2 regions of the Caulobacter sp. FG7 genome follow, and region 2 is predicted to be linked to the other one. Evidence: riboswitches for the same ligand, from Rfam matches in the RefSeq annotation. Region 2 holds a riboswitch; the other holds the start of a gene.
The links. Region 2 has a riboswitch for cobalamin ahead of metE (5-methyltetrahydropteroyltriglutamate--homocysteine S-methyltransferase). Riboswitches for the same ligand answer to the same signal wherever they lie in the genome.

Region 1 (4,449 bases), on a different contig from region 2:
TTCGCCGCCGCCGGCGTGTTCACCGTCGTGTTCAAGATCGTCTACCAGGCGGTGACGCCCTACGACGAAGCCAAGCTGATCCGCGAGGGCAACGTCGCCGCGGCCATCGCCCTGGGCGGCGCCGTGGTCGGCTACGTGCTGCCGCTGGCGTCCGCGCTGAGCCACACCGTCAGCCTGATGGAATTCGCCGCCTGGGCCCTGCTGGCCGGCGTCATCCAGATCGCCGCCTTCACCCTGGTGCGCTTCACGGTGCTCAAGGACCTGATCGACCGCATCGAGAAGGCCGAGCTCGCCGCCGGCGTCTACCTGGCCTCGATCTCGCTGGCCGTCGGCCTGCTGAACGCCGCCTGCATGACCTCGTGAGGCCGGACATGAACGCGCTTTCTCCCCCGCCCGCCCCAGTTTCGGCTTCGACTCGGCGTCGCAAGCGCTCCAGCGCCATGGCCCTGACCAGCCTGATGGCCGGCTCGGCCTTCACGCTGGTGGCCTGCGACGATCCGGGCTCGGCCACGCAGTGGGGCGACAACCCGCCCGCTGCCGCCTCCGGCCAGAAGGTCGACGCCTCCAGCTTCGCGAGCCTGGACGACTGCAAGGCCTCGGGCGACTTCACCGCCGACCAGTGCCAGACGGCCTATGACGAGGCCCAGAAGGCCAGCGCCGAGAACGCGCCCAAGTTCTCCGACCAGCAGAGCTGCGAAGAGCGTTACGGCGTCGACCAGTGCGTTCCGCGCAGCCAGGCCAATGGCGGCGGCAGCTTCTTCACCCCGCTGCTGACCGGCTTCATCATCGGCCAGGCGCTGGAAGGGATGAACAACCGCGGCTATCGCGGCGCGCCGATGTATCGCGACCGCGAGGGGACCTATTACAGCGGTTCGGGCTATCCGATCTCGCGCGACTACCTCTCGGGCCGCAGCCGGGTGCGCCAGGACAGCTTCGACGCCCCCTCGCGCTACGAGGCCCCGGCCCGCGTGCAAAGCCGCAGCAGCGTCATCTCGCGCGGCGGCTTCGGCGGCGGATCGCGCGGCTTCGGCGGCTAGAGCCGTCGAATCTGGAGCGCGTTAGACGGCGAAACCGCTCACACTTTCGCCCACCGCGCTCTCGGGAACCAGAATGGCGGCGTCTCGCGTTGGTCTGTCGTAGACCACGCGAGACGACCGCATGACCGACAAGACCATCACGGGCGTTCCCCATCCGCGCTGGTGGCAGCGCCATCCCACCCTGGCGTTCTGCACCGCCTGGGCCGTTGGCCTGGGATTGGTGGCGATGATCGTCGCCCTGGCGCTTCAGGCCGCAGCCTGAACCACGCCCCGCTGCAGCGCGCGCACGGCTGTCAGCAACCGCGCCGGCGAGATCGGCTTTTCCAGCCACATGTCGGGCTCGACCTTCAGCACGCGCGGATCGCTGGCCGACACCATCAGCACCGGCACGTCGCGGTCTTCCACCGCGCGGATCAGCTCGGCCCCGGTCATCCGCGGCATCGAATTGTCGGTGATCAGCAGGTCGGGCGCGAAGGCGTCGAAGGCGTCCAGCGCCTCGCGGCCGTCGCGGCTCCACAGGACCTCGAATCCCGCGTCCTCCAGCAGCATCTCGTAGACGCCGCCGAGGAGAATGTCGTCTTCCGCAATAAGGATCCGTCGCATGGCCAGCCCCAGCCCTGTCGAATGTATGAACAGGTCTTAACCATGCCGCGACACCCGGTGTCAGCGTGCGCAATCGTCGCATTTCCCGAAGTTGAGCAACCGACGGCCGAGTCGCGCGACTCACTTCATCCGCAGGCTTAGCCCCGCCGCGACGAGATGGACGGCGTCGGCGGCCCGGGCCAGGGCCTGGTGCAGGCGGCCCGCCTCGTCTCGGAACCGGCGAGCCAAGGCGTTGTCGGGCACTACGCCCCAGCCGACCTCGTTCGAGACGAGCCAAAGCTCGCCGTCAAACTCGGCGGCCGCGTCGACCAGCCTGGCAGCGGCGGACGAAACGTCGCACTCGGCCAGCATCAGGTTGGTCAGCCAGAGGGTGAGGCAGTCGACGACCGCCACGGCGCCCGGCGAAAGGCCCCGCAGGGCCCCGACCAGGTCCATCGGCGCCTCGAGCGTCGTCCAGGCGTCGCCGCGATCGACCTGGTGACGCGCGATGCGCTCCTCCATCTCGGCGTCGAAGGCCTGGGCGGTGACGATCATCACCGGCTTGGATCCACGCGCCCTGGCGACGATCTCGGCCGCGCCCTGCGCGAATGCGCTCTTGCCCGAACGGGCCCCGCCCAGGACCAGGGTGACTGACAACGCTGAGGCCTCCAGATTGACGGTGTGCGGCGCACCATATAGTGCAGCCAGCGCGACAGGTTCCTCCCAAAGAGGATGAAAAGGGAACTCGGGTGTGAAACCCGGGCTGCCCCCGCAACTGTAAGCGGCGAGTTCGCGCGTCACATGCCACTGGGGCTGTTCTTCGGAAGAGGCCTGGGAAGGCGACGCGCAGCAACGATGACCCGCGAGCCAGGAGACCTGCCTGTCGTTGTCGTTTTTCGTCCGGCCGGGGTGCGCCGTACGATCGGGTCTTCCCCGCATGACGACGTTGGTCCGGGCGTGTTCCTCGCGGAGCGCGCTCCTTCTTGTCGCGCACGGAGGAACGACATGCGCCTTGTTTCCCTGCTGGCCCTCGCGGCCGCAGTTCCCGCCCTTGCCCTGCCCGCCTACGCCATGGCCGATGACGCCGCGGCGGTCGATCAGGTCGTCGTCACCGCCAGCCGCGGTCCCGAGAACCTGTCGGAAGTTTCGACCAGCATGACGGTGATCGACGCCGAAGCGCTGAAGAAGGCCCAGGCCGTGGTGGTCTCCGACCTGCTGTCGCGCACCGCGGGCGTGACCGTCACCCGTAACGGCGGCGTCGGCGGCTCGACCCAGCTGCGCATCCGCGGCGCCGAGACCGACCAGACCGTGGTGCTGATCGACGGCGTCAAGCTGAACGATCCGTCCTCGACCGGCGGCGGCTACAACTTCGCCACCCTGCTGGCCGGCAACATCAACCGCATCGAAGTGCTGCGCGGCTCGCAGTCGACGCTGTGGGGCAGCCAGGCCATCGGCGGCGTGGTCAACATGATCACCGCCGTGCCGACCGGCCCGCTGGGCGCCACCGTGTCGGCCGAGGCCGGCTCGCGCGACACCGCCTACGGCCACGCCGCCGTCAGCACCGGCGGCGATTGGGGCGGCTTCCGCCTGGCCGGCGCGTACTACACCACCGACGGCGTCTCGGCCTTCGGCAAGTCGTACGGCGGCAAGGAGAAGGACGGCTATCGCAACGCCGCGGTCAGCAGCCGCCTGGACCTGAACGTCACCGACTGGGCCGCTGTCGACCTGCGCGCCTCGTACGCCGCGGCCAAGAACGAGTTCGACGGCTTCCCCGCCCCGCTGTTCGCCTTCGCCGACAGCCCCGAGTACGGCAAGACCAAGGAACTGGTCTCCTACGCCGGCGTGCGCCTGAGCGCCTTCGACGGCGCGCTGAAGAACCGCCTCGGCTACGGCTACACCCAGACCGACCGCGACAACTTCGATCCCAGTTCGTCGGTCCCCAAGACCTTCGACGCGCGCGGCACCAACAGCCGCTTCGAGTACCAGGGCACCTGGACGATCAACGACGCCCTGCGCGCCACCTTCGGCGCGGAGACCGAGCGCTCGTGGTTCCGCACCGCCTCGCCCTCGACCTTCGATCCGAATCCAACCGCCGACCGTCACGCGGCGAGCACCGACAGCCTGTACCTGCAATTGCAGGCCAAGCCGGTCGCGGGCCTGACCCTGACCGGCGGCGTGCGCCAGGAAGACCACTCGGCCTTCGGCGACGCCACCGTCTACCAGGCCGGCGCCACCTACTCGCCCAATGACGGCGTGACGGTGTTCCGCGCCAACTACGGCGAAGGCTTCAAGGCCCCGTCGCTGTACCAGCTCTACAGCATCTACGGCGATCGCAACCTGAAGCCGGAAGAGTCCGAGAGCGTCGACCTGGGCGTCGAGCACAGCGTGCTGAACGGCCGCGTGCGCGCCGGCGTGACCTGGTTCCACCGCGACATCACCAACCAGATCGACTTCGTCTCGAACAACAACCCGCCGAACTACGGCGGCTACGCCAACTTCGCCAAGACCGAGACCAGCGGCGTCGAGCTGGAAGCCACGATCGAGGTGACCTCGGCCCTGCAGGTGACCGCCAACTACACCAACATGGACGCGATCAACCGGTCGGCGACGAACAACGGCAAGCGCCTGCCGCGCCGCCCGAGCGAGACGGCCAACCTGAACGCCGACTATGACTGGTCGAACGGCCTGACCACGGGCGTTTCGGTGCAGTACGTGGGTGAAAGCTACGACAACGCCACCAACGCCCGCCGCCTGAAGAGCTACGCCCTGTTCGACCTGCGCGCGGCCTATCCGGTCAATGAGCAGTTCGAGGTGTTCGGCCGCGTCGAGA
Region 2 (4,449 bases):
CAATGTCTGGTCGCGACCCGTTGCGGACATCGGGCGCAACGACCCTCTCTCTTAGAGAGAGGGAGGGGCCCATGCGAAGCATGGGAGGGTGAGTGGTTACACCCTCAGCCGGCGCGCCGGCACATCGCCCGAAACAGCGCCAAGATTTCCCAAGGGCTTCGCCTACCCACTCACCCTCCCACGCCTTGCGGCGCGGGCCCCTCCCTTTCTCCATGAGAGAGGGATTTGATGTCTGCTCACCACCCTTCGCCGACATCAAATCCACCTGCTTCGTGCAGGTTGTCGCTAGCGAATGGGGGCCCGCCGAGGGGGAGGAATGACGGACTGGAAAGGGCGCACCGGGTCGATGCGCCCCTTGTTGCGGCTACGCCCCGACCAGCTGCTCACGGGCGGCCTTGGCGGCGGCGACCATGTTGGTCAGGGCCGGTTCGACTTCTTCCCATTTGCGGGTCTTCAGGCCGCAGTCGGGATTGACCCACAGCTGGGCCGGCGACAGGCGCTGGCCGGCTTTCGCCAGCAGGTCGAGCATCTCGCCGGAGGCGGGGCTGCGGGGGGCGTGGATGTCGTAGACGCCGGGGCCGATCTGGGCCGGGTAGGCATAAGCCTCGAAGGCGTCGAGCAGCTCCATCTTCGAGCGCGCGGTCTCGATGGAGATGACGTCGGCGTCCATGGCGCCGATGGCGGCGATGATGTCGTTGAACTCCGAATAGCACATGTGGGTGTGGATCTGGGTCTCGTCGCGCACGCCTGAGGCGGCGATGCGGAAGGCCTCGACGGCCCAGGCGAGATAGGCGTCCCAGTCGCCGCGGCGCAGGGGCAGGCCCTCGCGCAGGGCGGCCTCGTCGATCTGGATGATCTTCGCGCCGGCGGCCTCGAGGTCGACGACCTCGTCGCGGACGGCCAGGGCGATCTGGCGGCAGGTTTCACCGCGCGGGATGTCGTCGCGGACGAACGACCATTGCAGGATGGTGACCGGGCCGGTCAGCATGCCCTTCATCGGCCGGGCGGTCAGGCCTTGCGCATAGGCCCACCACTCGACCGTCATCGGCGCAGGGCGCGAGACGTCGCCATAGAGGATCGGCGGGCGCACGCAGCGCGAGCCGTAGGACTGCACCCAGGCATGCCTGGTGAAGACGAAACCGTTCAGGCGCTCGCCGAAATACTGGACCATGTCGTTCCGCTCGAACTCGCCGTGGACCAGCACGTCGAGGCCGATCTCCTGCTGCCAGGCCACCGCGCGGGCGGTCTCGGCGCGCAGGAAGTCGGCGTAGTCGGCGTCGGGCAGCTGGCCCTTGGCGTGGGCGGCGCGGGCCTGGCGGACGGCGGCGGTCTGCGGGAACGAGCCGATGGTGGTGGTCGGCAGGGGCGGCAGGCCGAGCCTGGCCTGCTGCAGCACGATGCGCTGCTCGAACGGCGTGGCGCGGGTCGCGTCCCGGGTCGTGACGGCCGCGGCGCGGGCCTGGACGGCGGGATCGTGGATGCGCGGCGAGGTCTTGCGCGCGGCGACGGCGGCGCCTGCGGCGTCGAGCTGCGCGCGGACGGCGGCGCGGCCCTGGTTCAGGGCCTTGGCCAGGATCGCCAGCTCTTCCAGCTTCTGCACGGCGAAGGCCAGCCACTGGCTGACCTCGGGATCCAGATCGGTCTCGATGGCGAGGTCGAGCGGGGTGTGCAGCAGCGAGCAGGACGGGGCCAGGATCACCCGGTCGGGGCCGCGGGCGGCGACCACCGGCTCGACCCGGTCGAGGATGGCCGTCAGGTCGGCGCGCCAGACGTTGCGGCCGTCGACGACGCCGAGTTCGAGAACCAGGCTGTCGCGGGCCAGGGCGATGGCGGCGTCGAGATCCTGCGGGGCGCGGACGAGATCCAGGTGCAGGCCGTCGACGGGCAGGTTGGCGGCGGTGGCGAGGTTGTCGCCGTAGGTCCCGAAGTAGCTGGCCAGCAGGATGCGGATCCGCGGGGCGGCGTGGGTAAGGGCGCCGTAGGCGCGGCGGATCTCGGCGCGCTCGAAGTCGGTGAGGTCGAGCGCCAGGCACGGCTCGTCGATCTGCACCCAGTCGGCGCCGGCCACGGCCAGGCGCTGAAGCACCTCGGCGTAGACGGGCAGCAGGGCCGAAAGCAGCGACAGTGGCTGGAAGTCCCCGTTCGGGACGGGGTCCTTGCTTTTCGCCAGCTTGAGGAAGGTGACGGGGCCCAGGATCACCGGGCGGGTGAAGATCCCCTGCGCCTTGGCCTCGAGGAAGTCGTCGACGACCTTGGTCGAGGTCAGGGCGAAGGCCTGGCCGGGCGAGAGCTCAGGCGCCAGGTAGTGATAGTTGGTGTCGAACCACTTGGTCATTTCGAGCGCCGGCAGGCCGGTGGCCGAGGTCTCGTGGGCGCAGCCGTGATCGCAGGCCTGGCGGCCTTGCGTGCCGCCATCTTGCGTTCCTCTGGCCATGGCGAAGTAGAGCGGCAGGTCCACCGGGCCGCCGGCCCAGCCGTAGGCGGCGGGAACCGCGCCGACCATGACGGCGGTGTCGAGGACATGGTCGTAAAGCGAGAAGTCGTTGCTGGGCACGTGGTCGACGCCGAGGTGGGCCTGGCGGCGCCAGGCCAGGGCGCGCAAGGCGGCGGCTTCGGTCTGGAGCCCGGCGGCGTCCAGGCGGCCGGCCCAGTGGGCTTCGAGGGCGGTCTTCAGGCGGCGCTGGGGGCCGATGCGGGGGAAGCCGAGGGCGGCGACGGTGACGGTCATTTACTAGCCTCTGTCTCGATGGTGACGGAGGCTGGACGGGGCGCAGGCGCGCAGGCGCGCGAACGGTATGGCCGATCCGCGCCTGGAACTCGCGACCAGACCGGGCACCCCGCCGGAGGACGTTATCTGTCGAGGCAGGTCTCCTGGCTCGCGGGTCAACGCCGCCGTCCTGGCCTTCCCGGCGCCCCACCGAGTCGAGTTCGGGGCGCCAGTGACACGTATCGGACGGCCGCTCGCCGCTTACAGTTGCGGGGGCAGCGCCGGTTTCGCACCGGCTTCCCTCTTAGCTTTGGACGCGCAAGCGCCCGCAGACCACGACCCCCTTATCAAGCCTGGGGTCGCGAGCGTTGTCAATCAAGACATAAAGATATCTTTATGTGATCTCCGATTGCGCCGGAGCGTGGCCTTGGCCCGTGACAGGACGTCGCACACCGTTCATAAACCCCGCGTTCAGTCTCCATTCAGCCGTACCCGGCTAAACCGGACGCCATGAAGCCGATCCGAGCCATACTCGCCGCAGCCGCCATCGTCGCCGCCCTCCCGGGCGCGGCTCTGGCCCAGCGCGGCCCTGACTCCCTGGGCGCCGACTGGCGCGCCCGGCAGGACCAGGCGCGTGGCGGCGTTCAGTCGGGCCGGCTGGTGCCGCTGAGCGTGGTCATCGACCGCATCGCGCGCCGCACTCCCGGTCGCCTGCTCGACGCGGGCCTGGAAGGGCGCAACTATCGCATCCGCTGGGCGACGACCGACGGCCGCCGCATCGACTTCATCGTCGACGCCGAGAGCGGCCAGATCCTCAGCGGGGGCTAAGGAGTTCCTAGGTTAACATGCGCATTCTGCTCGTCGAAGACGATCCCGACCTGTCGCGCCAGCTGAAGCTGGCCCTGGCCGACGCCGGCTACGCCGTCGACCATGCCGCCGACGGCGAGGAAGCCCAGTTCCTGGGCGAGACCGAGCCCTATGACGCGGTGATCCTCGACCTGGGCCTGCCCAAGGTGGACGGGGTGTCGGTGCTGGAACGCTGGCGGCGCGGCAGCGTCGCCACGCCGGTGCTGATCCTCACCGCCCGCGGCGCCTGGAGCGAAAAGGTCGCCGGCTTCGACGCGGGCGCCGACGACTACCTGACCAAGCCTTTCCATACCGAGGAACTGCTGGCGCGCCTGCGGGCGCTGCTGCGGCGCTCGGCCGGCCATGCCGCGCCGAGCCTGACCTGCGGCGGCCTGCGCCTGGACCCGCGCGCGGCGCGAGCCAGCGTCAACGGCGAGCCGCTGCGCCTGACCTCTCTGGAATACCGCCTGCTGCACTACATGATGATGCACCAGGGCCGGGTGATCGGCCGCACCGAGCTGGTCGAGCACCTGTACGACCAGGACTTCGACCGTGACTCAAACACCATCGAGGTGTTCATCGGCCGGCTGCGCAAGAAGCTGGGCGCCGACCGCATCGAGACGGTGCGCGGCCTGGGCTATCGGCTGATCCCGCTGGAAGGCGAGACCGCCGGGTGATCCCGCGCGGCGGCGTCTGATGCTGCTCGGCTTCCGCAAGCGCTCGCTCGTCCGGCGGCTGGTGCTGCTGGCGGCCAGCTGGACGCTGATCGTCCTGCTGGCCGCCGGGGCCTTCCTGACCGCCCAGTTCCGTGACGCGGCCATCCGCCGGTTCGACCAGTCGCTGGCGGTTCTGACCGACGACCTCTACGCCGGCTCGGCGGTGGAGGACGGGGTGCT

Region 1: linked by a shared signal. The riboswitch ahead of ACODR1_RS23385 (TonB-dependent receptor plug domain-containing protein) and the one ahead of metE (5-methyltetrahydropteroyltriglutamate--homocysteine S-methyltransferase) in region 2 are both predicted to bind cobalamin.

The regions. Positions count from the first base shown of each region.
Region 1 is NZ_JBMDIW010000042.1:27,208-31,656, forward strand. It holds gene ACODR1_RS23360 (DUF350 domain-containing protein) at 1-363, shown strand, start outside; gene ACODR1_RS23365 (DUF1190 domain-containing protein) at 441-1,037, shown strand; gene ACODR1_RS23370 (hypothetical protein) at 1,159-1,299, shown strand; gene ACODR1_RS23375 (response regulator transcription factor) at 1,284-1,640, opposite strand; gene cobU (bifunctional adenosylcobinamide kinase/adenosylcobinamide-phosphate guanylyltransferase) at 1,761-2,276, opposite strand; cobalamin riboswitch at 2,317-2,517, shown strand; gene ACODR1_RS23385 (TonB-dependent receptor plug domain-containing protein) at 2,625-4,449, shown strand, end outside.
Region 2 is NZ_JBMDIW010000034.1:25,270-29,718, forward strand. It holds gene metE (5-methyltetrahydropteroyltriglutamate--homocysteine S-methyltransferase) at 365-2,728, opposite strand; cobalamin riboswitch at 2,845-3,060, opposite strand; gene ACODR1_RS21700 (PepSY domain-containing protein) at 3,218-3,535, shown strand; gene ACODR1_RS21705 (response regulator transcription factor) at 3,553-4,230, shown strand; gene ACODR1_RS21710 (sensor histidine kinase) at 4,247-4,449, shown strand, end outside.